DNA from 4 places in the Agrobacterium sp. NPDC058088 genome. Region 2 is predicted to be linked to each of the others. Evidence: predicted binding sites of a transcription regulator. Region 2 holds the regulator's gene; each other region holds the start of a gene.
The links. The regulator LexA, encoded in region 2, represses DNA repair genes until DNA is damaged. The targets are predictions, from matches to a motif close to TGTTCNNNNTGTGTTCNG.

Region 1: the regulator LexA is predicted to act here: its motif matches at 1,821-1,838, upstream of recA (recombinase RecA).
Region 3: the regulator LexA is predicted to act here: its motif matches at 1,606-1,623, upstream of ACFVTJ_RS21875 (helicase-related protein).
Region 4: the regulator LexA is predicted to act here: its motif matches at 1,770-1,787, upstream of dinB (DNA polymerase IV).

Annotation. Positions count from the first base shown of each region.
Region 1 covers NZ_JBHVSU010000001.1:669,590-672,725, forward strand. The annotation lists gene ACFVTJ_RS03300 (pseudouridine-5'-phosphate glycosidase) at 1-680, opposite strand, end outside; gene ACFVTJ_RS03305 (carbohydrate kinase family protein) at 709-1,650, opposite strand; gene recA (recombinase RecA) at 1,897-2,988, shown strand.
Region 2 covers NZ_JBHVSU010000002.1:923,410-926,545, forward strand. The annotation lists gene ACFVTJ_RS09865 (glutathione S-transferase family protein) at 1-501, opposite strand, end outside; gene lexA (transcriptional repressor LexA) at 901-1,623, opposite strand; gene ACFVTJ_RS09875 (VOC family protein) at 1,836-2,717, shown strand; gene kdsA (3-deoxy-8-phosphooctulonate synthase) at 2,717-3,136, shown strand, end outside.
Region 3 covers NZ_JBHVSU010000011.1:38,076-41,211, forward strand. The annotation lists gene ACFVTJ_RS21875 (helicase-related protein) at 1-1,375, opposite strand, end outside; gene ACFVTJ_RS21880 (ubiquinone biosynthesis hydroxylase) at 1,826-3,136, opposite strand, start outside; gene tesB (acyl-CoA thioesterase II) at 3,127-3,136, shown strand, end outside.
Region 4 covers NZ_JBHVSU010000006.1:24,958-28,093, forward strand. The annotation lists gene ACFVTJ_RS16910 (xanthine dehydrogenase family protein molybdopterin-binding subunit) at 1-680, shown strand, start outside; gene ACFVTJ_RS16915 (NTP transferase domain-containing protein) at 923-1,579, opposite strand; gene dinB (DNA polymerase IV) at 1,807-2,904, shown strand; gene ACFVTJ_RS16925 (PAS domain-containing protein) at 3,111-3,136, shown strand, end outside.

The DNA of each region.
Region 1 (3,136 bases), on a different contig from region 2:
TCGATGCCCAGCTGTTCGCGGGTTACCTGGAAATTGGCAATCGCCGCCGGGCTGTTGAGCGAAAGCGGGCTCGCCAGGCCCGAGGAACGAGACCAGAAGGCCGGGAATTCTTCCGAACCGAAGGTGACGACGGGTACGCCGTTGGTTTCGAGGACTTCGAGTGTCTTCGGGATATCAAGGATCGCCTTGGCGCCGGCGCAGACGACGATCACTCCGGTCTTGGCAAGCTCGGTCAAATCCGCGGAGATGTCGAAGGTCTCTTCCGCACCCTTGTGCACGCCGCCAATGCCGCCGGTCGCGAAAACGCGGATGCCGGCGCGAGCAGCGGCGATCATGGTCGCGGCAACCGTCGTCGCGCCCGTGCGGCGCTCGGCGATCGCAAAGGCGATATCGGCGCGCGAGACCTTCATGGCATCCGTGGTCTGCGCCAGTGCCTCGAGCTGATCCTTCTCGAGGCCGATATGCAGCGTGCCGTGAATGACGGCGATGGTGGCCGGAACCGCGCCCTGATCACGGATGATCTGCTCGACGCTTTCCGCCATCTCGATATTGCCGGGATAGGGCATGCCATGGGTGATGATGGTCGATTCGAGCGCGACAATCGGCGCACCGCGCTGCTTGGCGGCGGCGACTTCCTGAGAATAGACGATGGGCAGGAGAGGGGAGATGGGGCGGGTCATTTACATTGTTCCAGTTCTTAAAAGCGGTTCATGCCAGTATTTCAGCCTGGGGAACAAGCCCCAACATGGCCTCGACACTGTCTTTTGATAGCTCATGTGAGGTGGCAAAGGGTGACTGCACGGTAATGGCCGCTGCCGCGGCCCCCTGTCTCAGCGCCTCCCTAATTGTTTTTCCCTCGGCAATGGCAGCGAGATAACCGGAAGCCATGGCATCCCCGGCGCCGGTGACGTCCTTCACCTCGCGGATGAGGGGCGGGTGGAGGATCGCTTTTTCCGTTTCGTTGAAGGCCACGACTTCGCTTGCTCCGCGGGTGACCACGCCGCCGGAAAGCCCAGCCTTGCGCAGAATATCTGGCCATTCACGAACGTCAGCCGCCGTCTCGCCGGTGAGCGCGCGCGCTTCCGCCTCGTTCATGAAGAGGATGTCGATATCGCCGAGCGCCGGTTTCAGCTTCACCGCCTTCGCCGGCGAAATCGCTATGGCTGCCAGCGGCTTCTCGCAGGCGCGGGCAACGAGTCCGAGCGCCGTCAGCGTATCCTCGGGCAGGTTGGCGTCGCAGAGCAGGATATCGCTCGCCGTTATCGCCTCGCGCACGGCGCGTATCTTGAGGCGGCGCGGCGTGAAGAGCTTGTAGAGGTCCATATCGGCAAGCGCGATGACGAGATTGCCGTCACGCTCCAGAATGGCGGTGTAGCTTGGCGTGCGCCGGTCGAGGAAGGTGAACGGCGTGTCCTCGACGCCTGCCTGCCGCGCAGCCTCCGCCACCGCTTCGCCTGTCACGTCGCCGCCCCGCGGGGCGATGATGCGGACTTGAAAGCCAAGCCGGGAAAGGTTGCGCGCGGCGTTGAAACCACCGCCGCCTGCCTCCTCCATCCACGAGCCTGGGTTGCTGGCGCCGGGTGCCGTTTCAGTCTCGATCATGCCGCGCCTGTCGATGTGCGCGCCGCCCAGAACGAGTATTTTCTTCACGCTTGCGTTTCCCTCTTTGGCGGATGGTCAGGCCGGACGATTCGGCCTAAACTGACGTCTTCCTGATCTCGCCTCCGGTTGACGGCAAGGGGCCGCGCACAGAAAAACGAAAGCAGAACAAACGACTTATCACTATTTGTTTTCAATATGCTGGCTCAGCCTTGTGAAATGAGAACAAATAGAGTACATACCGTTCCCATACTGCTACATTGCCTGTGCGGCTTCAATAACCTAAAGGTGGTTCGGATGGCACAAAATTCTTTGCGTCTCGTAGAGGATAAATCGGTGGATAAAAGCAAGGCACTGGAAGCGGCGCTCTCCCAGATCGAACGGTCGTTCGGCAAGGGATCGATCATGAAGCTCGGTTCCAATGAAAATGTGGTTGAAGTGGAAACCGTTTCGACGGGGTCACTCAGCTTGGATATCGCGCTCGGCATCGGCGGTCTGCCGAAGGGGCGCATCATTGAAATTTATGGTCCGGAAAGCTCGGGTAAAACGACGCTGGCGCTGCAGACCATTGCGGAAGCCCAGAAGAAGGGCGGCATCTGCGCCTTCGTTGATGCCGAACATGCGCTTGATCCGGTCTATGCCCGCAAGCTTGGCGTTGATCTGCAGGGTCTTCTGATCTCGCAGCCGGATACGGGCGAGCAGGCGCTTGAAATCACCGATACGCTGGTGCGTTCCGGCGCGGTTGACGTGCTCGTGGTCGACTCCGTTGCGGCGCTGACGCCGCGGGCGGAAATTGAAGGCGAGATGGGCGACAGCCTGCCGGGTCTTCAGGCCCGCCTGATGAGCCAGGCGCTGCGCAAGCTGACCGCTTCGATCTCGAAGTCGAAGTGCATGGTCATCTTCATCAACCAGATCCGTATGAAGATCGGCGTCATGTTCGGTTCGCCCGAAACGACGACCGGCGGTAACGCGCTCAAGTTCTACGCCTCGGTTCGCCTCGACATCCGCCGTATCGGCGCGGTCAAGGAACGCGAAGAGGTTGTCGGCAACCAGACCCGCGTCAAGGTCGTCAAGAACAAGATGGCGCCGCCCTTCAAGCAGGTGGAATTCGACATCATGTATGGCGAAGGTGTTTCCAAGACCGGTGAACTTGTCGACCTTGGCGTAAAAGCCGGTATCGTTGAAAAGTCCGGTGCCTGGTTCTCCTATAACAGCCAGCGTCTGGGGCAGGGGCGTGAAAACGCCAAGACCTTCCTGCGCGACAATCCGGATACGGCAAACGAGATCGAACTGGCGCTGCGCCAGAATGCCGGTCTGATCGCTGACCGGTTCCTGCAGAATGGTGGTCCGGATGCCGGCGACAGCGACGGTGACGGTGACGAAGGCTGATATGCAAGAAGGCCCGGACATCGAACGTCTGGCCGCTTTTCTGAAATGAGCTGATTGAAATGAATTGGGCCGTGTGATTTCCCGTCGCATGGTCCTTTTTCTTTGTCGGTGCGCCTTCACCGGTCTCCATGGCTGGACAGGGCTGGAT
Region 2 (3,136 bases):
CTGGAAACGGAACGCCACCGGGCAGAAGAAGGCGTCGACCGCCGTGAATTTCTGACCGGCGAGAAAAGGTCCGCCGAATCTGGTGAGACCTTCACTCCACAACGCATCGATGCGCTTTATATCGGCCGCAAGCCCGGCATCGCCAGCTTTTGGTCTTACCCGGATACCGACCGACATGGGGTAGAGATTGCGCAGTGAGAAAAATCCCGCATGCATTTCGCTCGCCGCCGAGCGTGACCAGGCCCGCGCCTGCTTGTCGCTCGCCCAGACGCCCTGATGCCTCTCGGCCAGATATTCGGCGATCGACAGTGATTCCCAAACTGTCACTCCCTCGTCGACAAGGCATGGCACCTTGCCGGTCGGCGAAAATGTGGAGAAGGAAACACCTTCGCCGAAGGGAATGAGTTTTTCATCAAAGGCGATGCCAAGCGTGCGCATCAAAACCCAGGGTCGCAACGACCATGAGGAATAGTTCTTGTTGGCAATATAAAGATCGTACATGGCGTTTTTCCCCGATAGGACGCGCATTTCTACACCTGCGAAGGCGCTCTGGAATATCGCAAATAATCCATGGCTCCCATAAGCCGCATTGATGAATGGGAAGCGAGGGTGACAGAAAAGAGTTCTGTCGATCTCACCGCTTGGAGACAGAAAGCACTTGCGACAATGCTGAGCGAAGCAGAAGGCCGATTGAGTTTACGCGTTAAGCCAACTCTATGCCTGCGGCGTCAGGGAAACAAAGCGAGGATTGATTCTCAAAAAATGACGCGCCATCGGCCAGATGACGCGCATGTTCCTGCATCGGCAAACCAAGTCTTTCCCAGAAGTCGACACTTCATAGGGGAGCACCATTTTTATGACGGCCCCATCGCGACAGGGACTCTGCGCGATGTCACCACATCAATGGTAACGGCGGATCAATCCCACCAGCTTGCCCTGAATTTTCACCCGATCCGGTCCGAAAATGCGGGTCTCATAGGCCGGGTTTGCCGCTTCCAGCGCAATGGACGCACCCTTGCGGCGAAAGCGCTTCAGCGTGGCCTCTTCATCATCCACCAGCGCCACGACAATATCGCCCGGATTGGCGGTGTTGCCGTTGCGGATGATGACGGTGTCGCCGTCAAAAATCCCGGCCTCGATCATCGAATCGCCTTTGACCTCAAGCGCGTAATGTTCGCCCGACCCCAGCATATCCACCGGCACAGCCACATCGTGGGTATTGTTCTGGATGGCAGAAATCGGCACACCGGCAGCGATGCGGCCCATGACGGGAACGGTGGCGGCACCTGCGAAATCGTTGGCGGGCGCCTTAGGGGCGGGGGCGGGTTCCGGCTCCTTCGGTTTTCCGAGACTTCCCTCGATGACGCTCGGCGAAAAGCCGCGCTGCGGCCTTGCGCCCGGCGTGTAAGCCTCAGGCAACTTGATGACTTCGAGCGCTCGCGCCCTGTTGGGTAGCCGGCGAATGAATCCGCGCTCTTCGAGTGCGGTAATCAGCCGGTGAATACCGGATTTCGAAGCAAGATCGAGTGCGTCCTTCATTTCATCGAAGGAGGGCGGCACGCCGGACTCTTTCATTCTTTCATGAATGAAGAGAAGCAATTCCTGCTGTTTGCGCGTGAGCATGAGGAAAACACCCTTGAGAATCGTCGTTGAAGTCGCGAAACAAATACAGAACGAACACTATATGTTCCATATGTGTTCTGCAATCCCCTAAAATTTCGTGAACCTGCTATCTGTTGTTTTGATGATTTGCTTCATGGCGCCTGATTGTGCTCTTCTGACGTCCAAATCGTCCAGGTATGCTTGGGCGGGGTGCCAGCGCAGGAAAACAGGCCATGATGAAATCACATCGCATCGATCATCTCGTTCTGCCAGTGGAAGATCTCGGCATTGCCGTAAAGCGCCTTGTCAGCCTTGGATTTACGGTCGCACCGGAAGCTTTGCATCCGTTCGGAACCCGAAATGCCTGTGTCTTTTTCAAAGACGATACCTATCTTGAGCCACTCGCGATTGCTGATCCGGCTAAATATAACGCATCTGCGGACGGCGGCGATGTGTTCACAGGCAGGGACAGGGCCTTCAGGCAAAAAGTCGGGCAGGAGGGCTTTTCGGCTCTCGTGGCCAAAACCGAGGATGCCCTTGCAGACCATGAGAGGTTTGTGACGTCGGACGTGTCGGCTGGCGATGTATTCCATTTTTCACGCCCCGTGCGGATGCCAGACGGATCGCAGAGCGAGGCGGCCTTCCGTCTCGCCTTCGCGGCAAGCGGTTCGGCGGCGGATTTCTTCCTCTTTAGTTGCCAGCGGCTGCGCGCCCTGCCGGGAGACCGCGCGGCGCTGGAGCGTCACGCCAACAGTGTCTCAGGCCTTAGCGAAATTATCCTGTTTTCAGGTGGCGACACGAAGGCGGTGCACCTGATCGAAACTGTGTTGGGCTGTGAGGGTAGGGTGTCTTCGGGTGGAGACATGGTTTTTGTTGCCGGCAATGCCCGCGTGAGGCTAACCCAAAAAGCTGACTTGGGCGGACTGGCCTTAGGACTTTCTGCCGGGAGCGACGTCGGATTGCATGGCATGGGCGTCGTCTTTTCTGCCGACGATCTTGCCGTGACAGAAGCGGTGCTTGCTGCTAATGGCGTGTTCTGCGCAAAAGCGGGCGGCCGTCTGGTGGTGCCCGCCGCACCCGGTCAGGGCGTTGCCTTCGCCTTCGAGGAAAAATGATGAGCGTTACGAACAATCTCAAAGTCACCGCCGGCGATGGCGCCAGCAAGGTTTCCTTCTCCAATGCCGAGCGCTTTTCGCTGATCGCCGGTCCGTGCCAGATGGAAAGCCGCGAGCATGCCTTCATGATTGCTGGCGTGCTGAAGGAGCTTTGCGACAAGCTGGGAATCGGACTTGTTTATAAGTCCTCCTTCGATAAGGCCAACCGCACCTCGCTTTCCGGCAAGCGCGGCATTGGCCTTGAGAGTGCGATGCAGGTTTTCGCCGATCTCAAGAAGGAGTTCGGCTTTCCTGTTTTGACCGACATTCACACCGAAGAACAATGCGCCATCGTTTCCGAGGTGGTGGATGTCTTGCAAATTCCAGCCTTCCTCAGCCGTCAGACCGATCTTCTCGTCGCAGCTGCAAAAACCGGTCGC
Region 3 (3,136 bases), on a different contig from region 2:
GCGCATCGGACAATCGATCCTCGATTTCCCGCGTCTTTTCTTGCCAGTGTGTCGGATCGGCAAGCCATCCTGGGCGGTTCGATACATAAGTCCATGTTCTGATCTGCGCAATCCTCGCAGACAAGGTATCGATTTCTCCATCCGTGCGGTCGGCGCGGCGCACCTGCTCGGCCATGAAATCCTCGTTCACCGCCCCGCGCTTGACGAGATCGAAATAGAGCGTGGAAATGAGGTCTGCATGCTGTGCGGGGGCGATGCGGCGATAATCGGGCAGCGCGCAGGCTTCCCAGAGTTTTTCTACCCGCACATCCGTCGTGGTCACGTCGATGATTTCAGGATACCGCGACAGATATTCAAGCGCTTGCTGGTCGATAGCCGGCAGAGCGCGCGAAAGCCCTTGGATCGTCGGCGCGGCGTCAAGGCTCGCGCGCAGATTGGCGATGGAGGAAAAATCGAAATTTTTCGTTCGCCATTGCAGCACCTTCACCGCGTCGAACTGGTGGGTTTCGATCCGCTCCACCAATTCGTCGTCGAACGGATCGACACGCCCCGTCACGCCAAACGTACCATCGCGAAGATGGCGGCCAGCGCGGCCGGCAATCTGGCCGATTTCACCGGGATTGAGATTTCGGAACTGGTAACCGTCGAATTTGCGGTCCTGCGCGAAGGCGACGTGATCGACATCGAGGTTGAGGCCCATGCCGATGGCATCAGTCGCGACAAGATATTCTACATCGCCCGACTGGTAGAGACCCACCTGCGCATTGCGCGTGCGCGGCGAAAGCGCGCCCAGCACCACGGCCGCACCACCGCGTTGACGCCGGACGAGCTCGGCGATGGCATAAACCTCGTCTGCGGAAAAGGCGACAATCGCGGTTCGCTGCGGCAGGCGGGTGATTTTCTTCTGGCCGGCATAAAAAAGCTGCGACAGGCGCGGCCGCTCCACCACTGTAATTCCCGGCAACAGCTTTTCGAGGATAGGGCGCATCGTGCCAGCGCCGAGCAGGAGCGTTTCCTCCCGCCCGCGCAGATGAAGCACCCTATCGGTGAAGATATGGCCACGTTCAAGATCGCCGGCAAGTTGCACCTCATCGATCGCGACGAAAGCGGCCATCGTCTCGCGCGGCATGGCTTCGACCGTGCATACGGAATATTTGGCCTTGGGAGGCGCAATTTTTTCTTCGCCTGTTATCAGCGCCACATTGGGCGCGCCCACCTTTTCGACCAGACGGGTATAGACCTCCCGCGCCAGCAGACGCAGCGGCAGGCCAATGACACCGCTGCCATGCGCGACCATACGCTCGATCGCGTAATGGGTCTTGCCGGTATTGGTGGGGCCGAGAACGGCCGTGACACCGCGGCCGCTCAGGATCATGGGGCGAAAATTCAACGTAGCATCCGCGAATCGACTTCATCTGCTTGCTGTACCGCCCGCCATTCCTGATGAGGGCCGCACACGCACCACACATGGCAACGCCCGCCGACAAAGGCAATAGGCCTCGCCCGCAAAGTAGCGGAAGTGGGTTTATCAGGCGAATTTTCCATTAATATTCTGATACTTGAGGCGCCAAAAAGAATCCGGCAAAAATGCAATCGATTCGGTTACGGAACAGTCTGCGAACGAATCGAATACGAATCGCTGACTCGTTGCGATTCTGTTTTTGTTCTCCGCAACATCTGGTTGGAGAATTCGCGACGCATACCAGATTGTGAATCCGGGTAAGTCCTTGCCCGGATTCAGCTTTCCACTATCGGGAAATACCGTAATGGACTGTCAAGCGGCAATTGCAGAGGGTGATGTTCACCCCTTGGTGAAGGGTTTCGGTCAAAGCGCCTCGCCAGCAAGAAGGCGTGGCGCATTCGCATCCGTCGTGCCAGCGGCCTGACCGATGAAATAGGACTTGAGACCCGGCAAACGATCAACAACTCCGAGACCGAAATCGCGCATGATGCGAATGGGGCCAACATCGTTGGAGAAAAGCCGGTTCAGGACATCCGTCGTTACACCCATGCGCAACGTGTCGAAACGCCGCCAGGATTGATATCGCTCGAGCACATTGAGAGAGCCGATATCAAGACCGAGACGGTCTGCCTCGACCACGGTTTCGGCAAGTGCCGCCACATCCTTGAAGCCGAGATTGAGGCCCTGTCCGGAGATCGGGTGAATGCCGTGCGCCGCGTCGCCGGCAAGCGCAAACCGTGGCGCGACGAAGGAGCGCGCCAGCGTTAGCCCCAGCGGAAAGGCGCGCCGGGGACCGACGGGACGGACGGGACCAAGCTTGTGGCCAAACCGGCGCTCCAGCTCTTCCTCGAATACAAGATCGTCGGAGGCGACCAACCTGTCGGCATCGGCCGTGCGCTCGGTCCAGACAAGCGAGGAGCGGTTTCCCTTCAATGGCAGGATGGCAAAGGGGCCGGATGGAAGGAAATGCTCTTCCGCGCACCCCTCATGCGGCCGTTCGTGTTCCACGGTCGTGACGATACCGGACTGGTCATAGGCCCAATGCACCGTCTTGATGCCAGCCATATCCCGCAGAGCCGAGCGAACACCGTCGCAGGCAATGAGCAATCGCGCTTCCAGCGATGAACCGTCGGAAAGGGTGATGACTGTCGATTGCGGCCCCACGGCAAAACCGGAAACGCTGAGACCGTGACGGATTTCAATACCAAGACGCTCGCAAAGACCGCGTAGCGCGCCCACCATCGCAACGTTCGGAACCATATGGGCGAAAGGCCTGCCTTCCTCCACGGCGCCGTCAAAGGTGAGAAAGACCGGTCGGACGGGATCGGCGGTCTTCGAATCAGTGACGATCATCTTGTGGATCGGCTGCGCCTCCGGCTCGATCTCGTTCCATATGCCAAAAACATCGAGCATGCGCGTGGCCGCCGCAATGACGGCGGAGGCGCGGACGTCCTTCTTCCAGACATCATCAGGGGCGGCTTCAATCACCTGTACATTGAGGTGCGGAGCAGCCTGCTTGATTGCCACAGCAGCGGAAAGACCGACATATCCGCCACCTGCAACTACCACGTCCAGCATCGCGCTTCTCCTCAAATCTTGTGCACGCATCATCGGCGCACTATAGACCATGTGACGTCTTCCTACAGCCGGAGCAGGCCGAAAAAATGTCGCATC
Region 4 (3,136 bases), on a different contig from region 2:
GCGGCGCGATCATTGCCGCAACAGAAGTCTTCGTAGAGGAATTGATCAAGCTTGCCGGCAATGACTCACCGCTTGCCGGACTGTCGCTTCTCGAAGTCGAACCGAGAGACGGTGGGCTGTCGCACGTCAGCGACAATAGCCGGTTTGAGAGCTACCAATCGATCCTCCAAAGGGCGGGGCGAGAAGAGCTCGTTTGCGAGGCGGAAGCACCTGCACCAGCCGAAATGGAAGCCTTTTCCATGCATTCCTACGGCGCCCAGTTCTGCGAGGTACGCGTTAGTGCTCTCACAGGGGAGACGCGTGTTTCGCGCTTCTTAGGGTCCTTCGATGCTGGTCAGATATTGAACCACAAAATGGCGACCAGCCAGTTCAAGGGCGGGATCATCATGGGAATCGGTCTTGCTCTCACGGAAGAAACCAACTTCGATGAGCGGACAGGCCGTGTCGTCAACGCCTCGCTGGCCGATTACCACGTGCCGGTCCAGATGGATGTACCGTCAATCGAAATCCTTTATACCAACAAGCCCGACCCGCAGGCCCCGATGGGCGCACGGGGTATAGGAGAAATCGGGATAACGGGGGTTGGTGCGGCGGTTGCCAATGCGGTTTATAATGCGACAGGAGTTCGTGTTCGCGACCTGCCCATCACCCTGGACAAGCTGATGGTTGAGCTCGACTGACGCCATTGGCGGCGGCAATCTTCCTGGTGTTTCACCCGGGTAGAAACCATTCGCCGAAATGTCGAGGCCCTATATAGGGCCTCGACCTCAAAATGATGCCTGTGGCTTGGTGTTAACAAAATGCGACGGAGGATGAGCCGTCCGCAACGTGTCCCGATCCAATGAAGCAATGTGGTCTCCCACCCAGCGCGCACCAGATGCATTGAAGATATCCGGCTGCTTGCTCGGGCCCGCCACGGACCTTATCCTTTCAAAACGCCTCCGGCCGCGAGAACCTCCTCGGGCGTATCAACATCCAGACGGGCCGCATCGCCGATATCCAAATCGATGACCGGGGTCCCCGACGTCTCTACGAGGTGCCGCGCCCCGACATCGCCTTCAAGCCGCATGATGAAATCGCTGAGTGACTTCGGAAGGATGACCGGATTTCCACGTTTGCCCCGCGAAACCGCGCGAATGATCGCTTGCCCCGAATGCTGGCGGAAAGAGGAGATCAGGGCGTTGAGGTCGCCGACCGTCACCCCGGGCATATCCGCAAGCATGACGAGAGCGCCATCGGCACCACGCGCTGCTGCGGCTGAATATCCCGCGATCAGCGAGCTCGCCATGCCGGATGCATAGTCGGGATTGCAGATGGTGGTTACCTCCAGCCCCAGAAGTGCTGCCTCTATTTCATACCGACGGTGACCGGTCACAACGATGACGAAGTCCACATCGGCGGAGAGCGCTATTTTCGCGGCACGGCGCACTAGCGGCTCTCCATCGAATTCGGCCAGCAGCTTATGGCCTCCGCCCTCACCCATGCGGCTGGCTTTTCCGGCAGCCAGGATCACTGCCGCGACGGTTGCGGGCGGTTGGTCGTTCTTTGTGTTGTCTCGCAGCGGCGGCGTTACTTCCATTGGCAGTCCTCTTATAGCTACAACTATCGGATCGCGCCTGCGGCCTATCGGTCAAGATGCGATCCAGCATCCAGTTTGGCAAGCTGCAATTCACTTGAGTTGATGACTGAATGCCTGAAGAAGCGACTAATTTCCCTCAGTCGATCGACCAAATATCGCTGGCACTTGGATGCCGCGCCGGAAGATGCTATGTTCCCGTTTCGTTTCACCAGAGACTCTTAATCGCAATGGATCTCGCCTCCGTCTCAACCGTCAGAAAAATCATCCATGTGGACATGGATGCCTTCTACGCGTCGGTCGAGCAGCGCGACAACCCGGAGCTTCGTGGCAAACCCTTGGCTGTTGGCGGAGCGGCTGCCCGTGGCGTCGTCGCAGCAGCAAGCTACGAGGCGCGGGAATTCGGCGTGCGCTCGGCCATGCCGTCAGTCACGGCGGCGCGAAAATGCCCCGATCTGATCTTCGTGAAGCCCAGGTTTGAAGTCTATCGCGCCGTCTCGCAACAGATCCGTGAGATTTTTGCGGACTACACGCCGATCATCGAACCCTTGTCGCTCGACGAGGCCTATCTCGACGTTACCGAAAATCTGAAGCATATGCCTGTCGCCACGGAGATTGCTCTGGAAATCAGGGCCAGGATCAAGGAGGTGACAGGACTGAACGCTTCGGCCGGGATTTCATACAACAAGTTCCTCGCAAAAATGGCGTCCGATCTGAACAAACCGAACGGCCAGGCGGTGATCACGCCGAAGAACGGTCCAGCCTTTGTCGAACAGCTCGCCGTCAAGAAATTCCATGGCGTCGGCCCGGCGACAGCGGAAAAGATGCAGCGGCTGGGGATCGAGACAGGTGCGGATCTGAAGGCAAAGTCCTTGCCTTTTTTGGTCGAGCATTTCGGAAAGTCCGGTCCGTACTTTTATGGCATTGCCCGGGGCATCGATGAGCGGCAGGTCAGGCCGGATCGAGTGCGAAAGTCTGTCGGCGCGGAAGATACGTTTACCGCGGACATTGACGACCTCGAGCTCGCGACGAAAGAGCTCCGGCCGCTTGCGGAAAAGGTCTGGGGCTACTGCGAGGCCAAGGGATTCAGCGGCAAGACGGTGACAGTGAAGATCAAATATTCCGATTTCACCCAGGCGACGCGGAGCAAGACAATTGCCCTCCCCTATTCGGGCGTCGAAAACATCCTCGACGCGGCCAATGCCCTTCTCGCCGGTGTCTATCCGTTCAAGCGACCGGTTCGGCTCCTCGGTGTAACGCTGTCGTCGCTCACCAATGAAAGGGAAGCCGAAGACGAGGAACCGTCGCAACTCGGCTTGGGTTTTTGACCAGAAAATCTGCCTTCGTCACTATGTGATTAAAGTGAAGTGCCCGACCGCCAATTCGAAGCCACGCGGTCCGCCGATCCTGGCAGCTCAATTGCAAAGAACGATGGTGACGGCGTTGCAGATCAACTATGAAACAACCTTGCATTTTATTAGTAAAGCGGATTGCATGCTCTTCAATAGAGCAACGCGAGAGGGAGCGGACCGGCATGGAAACGCCGCCTAGAAGCTTGGT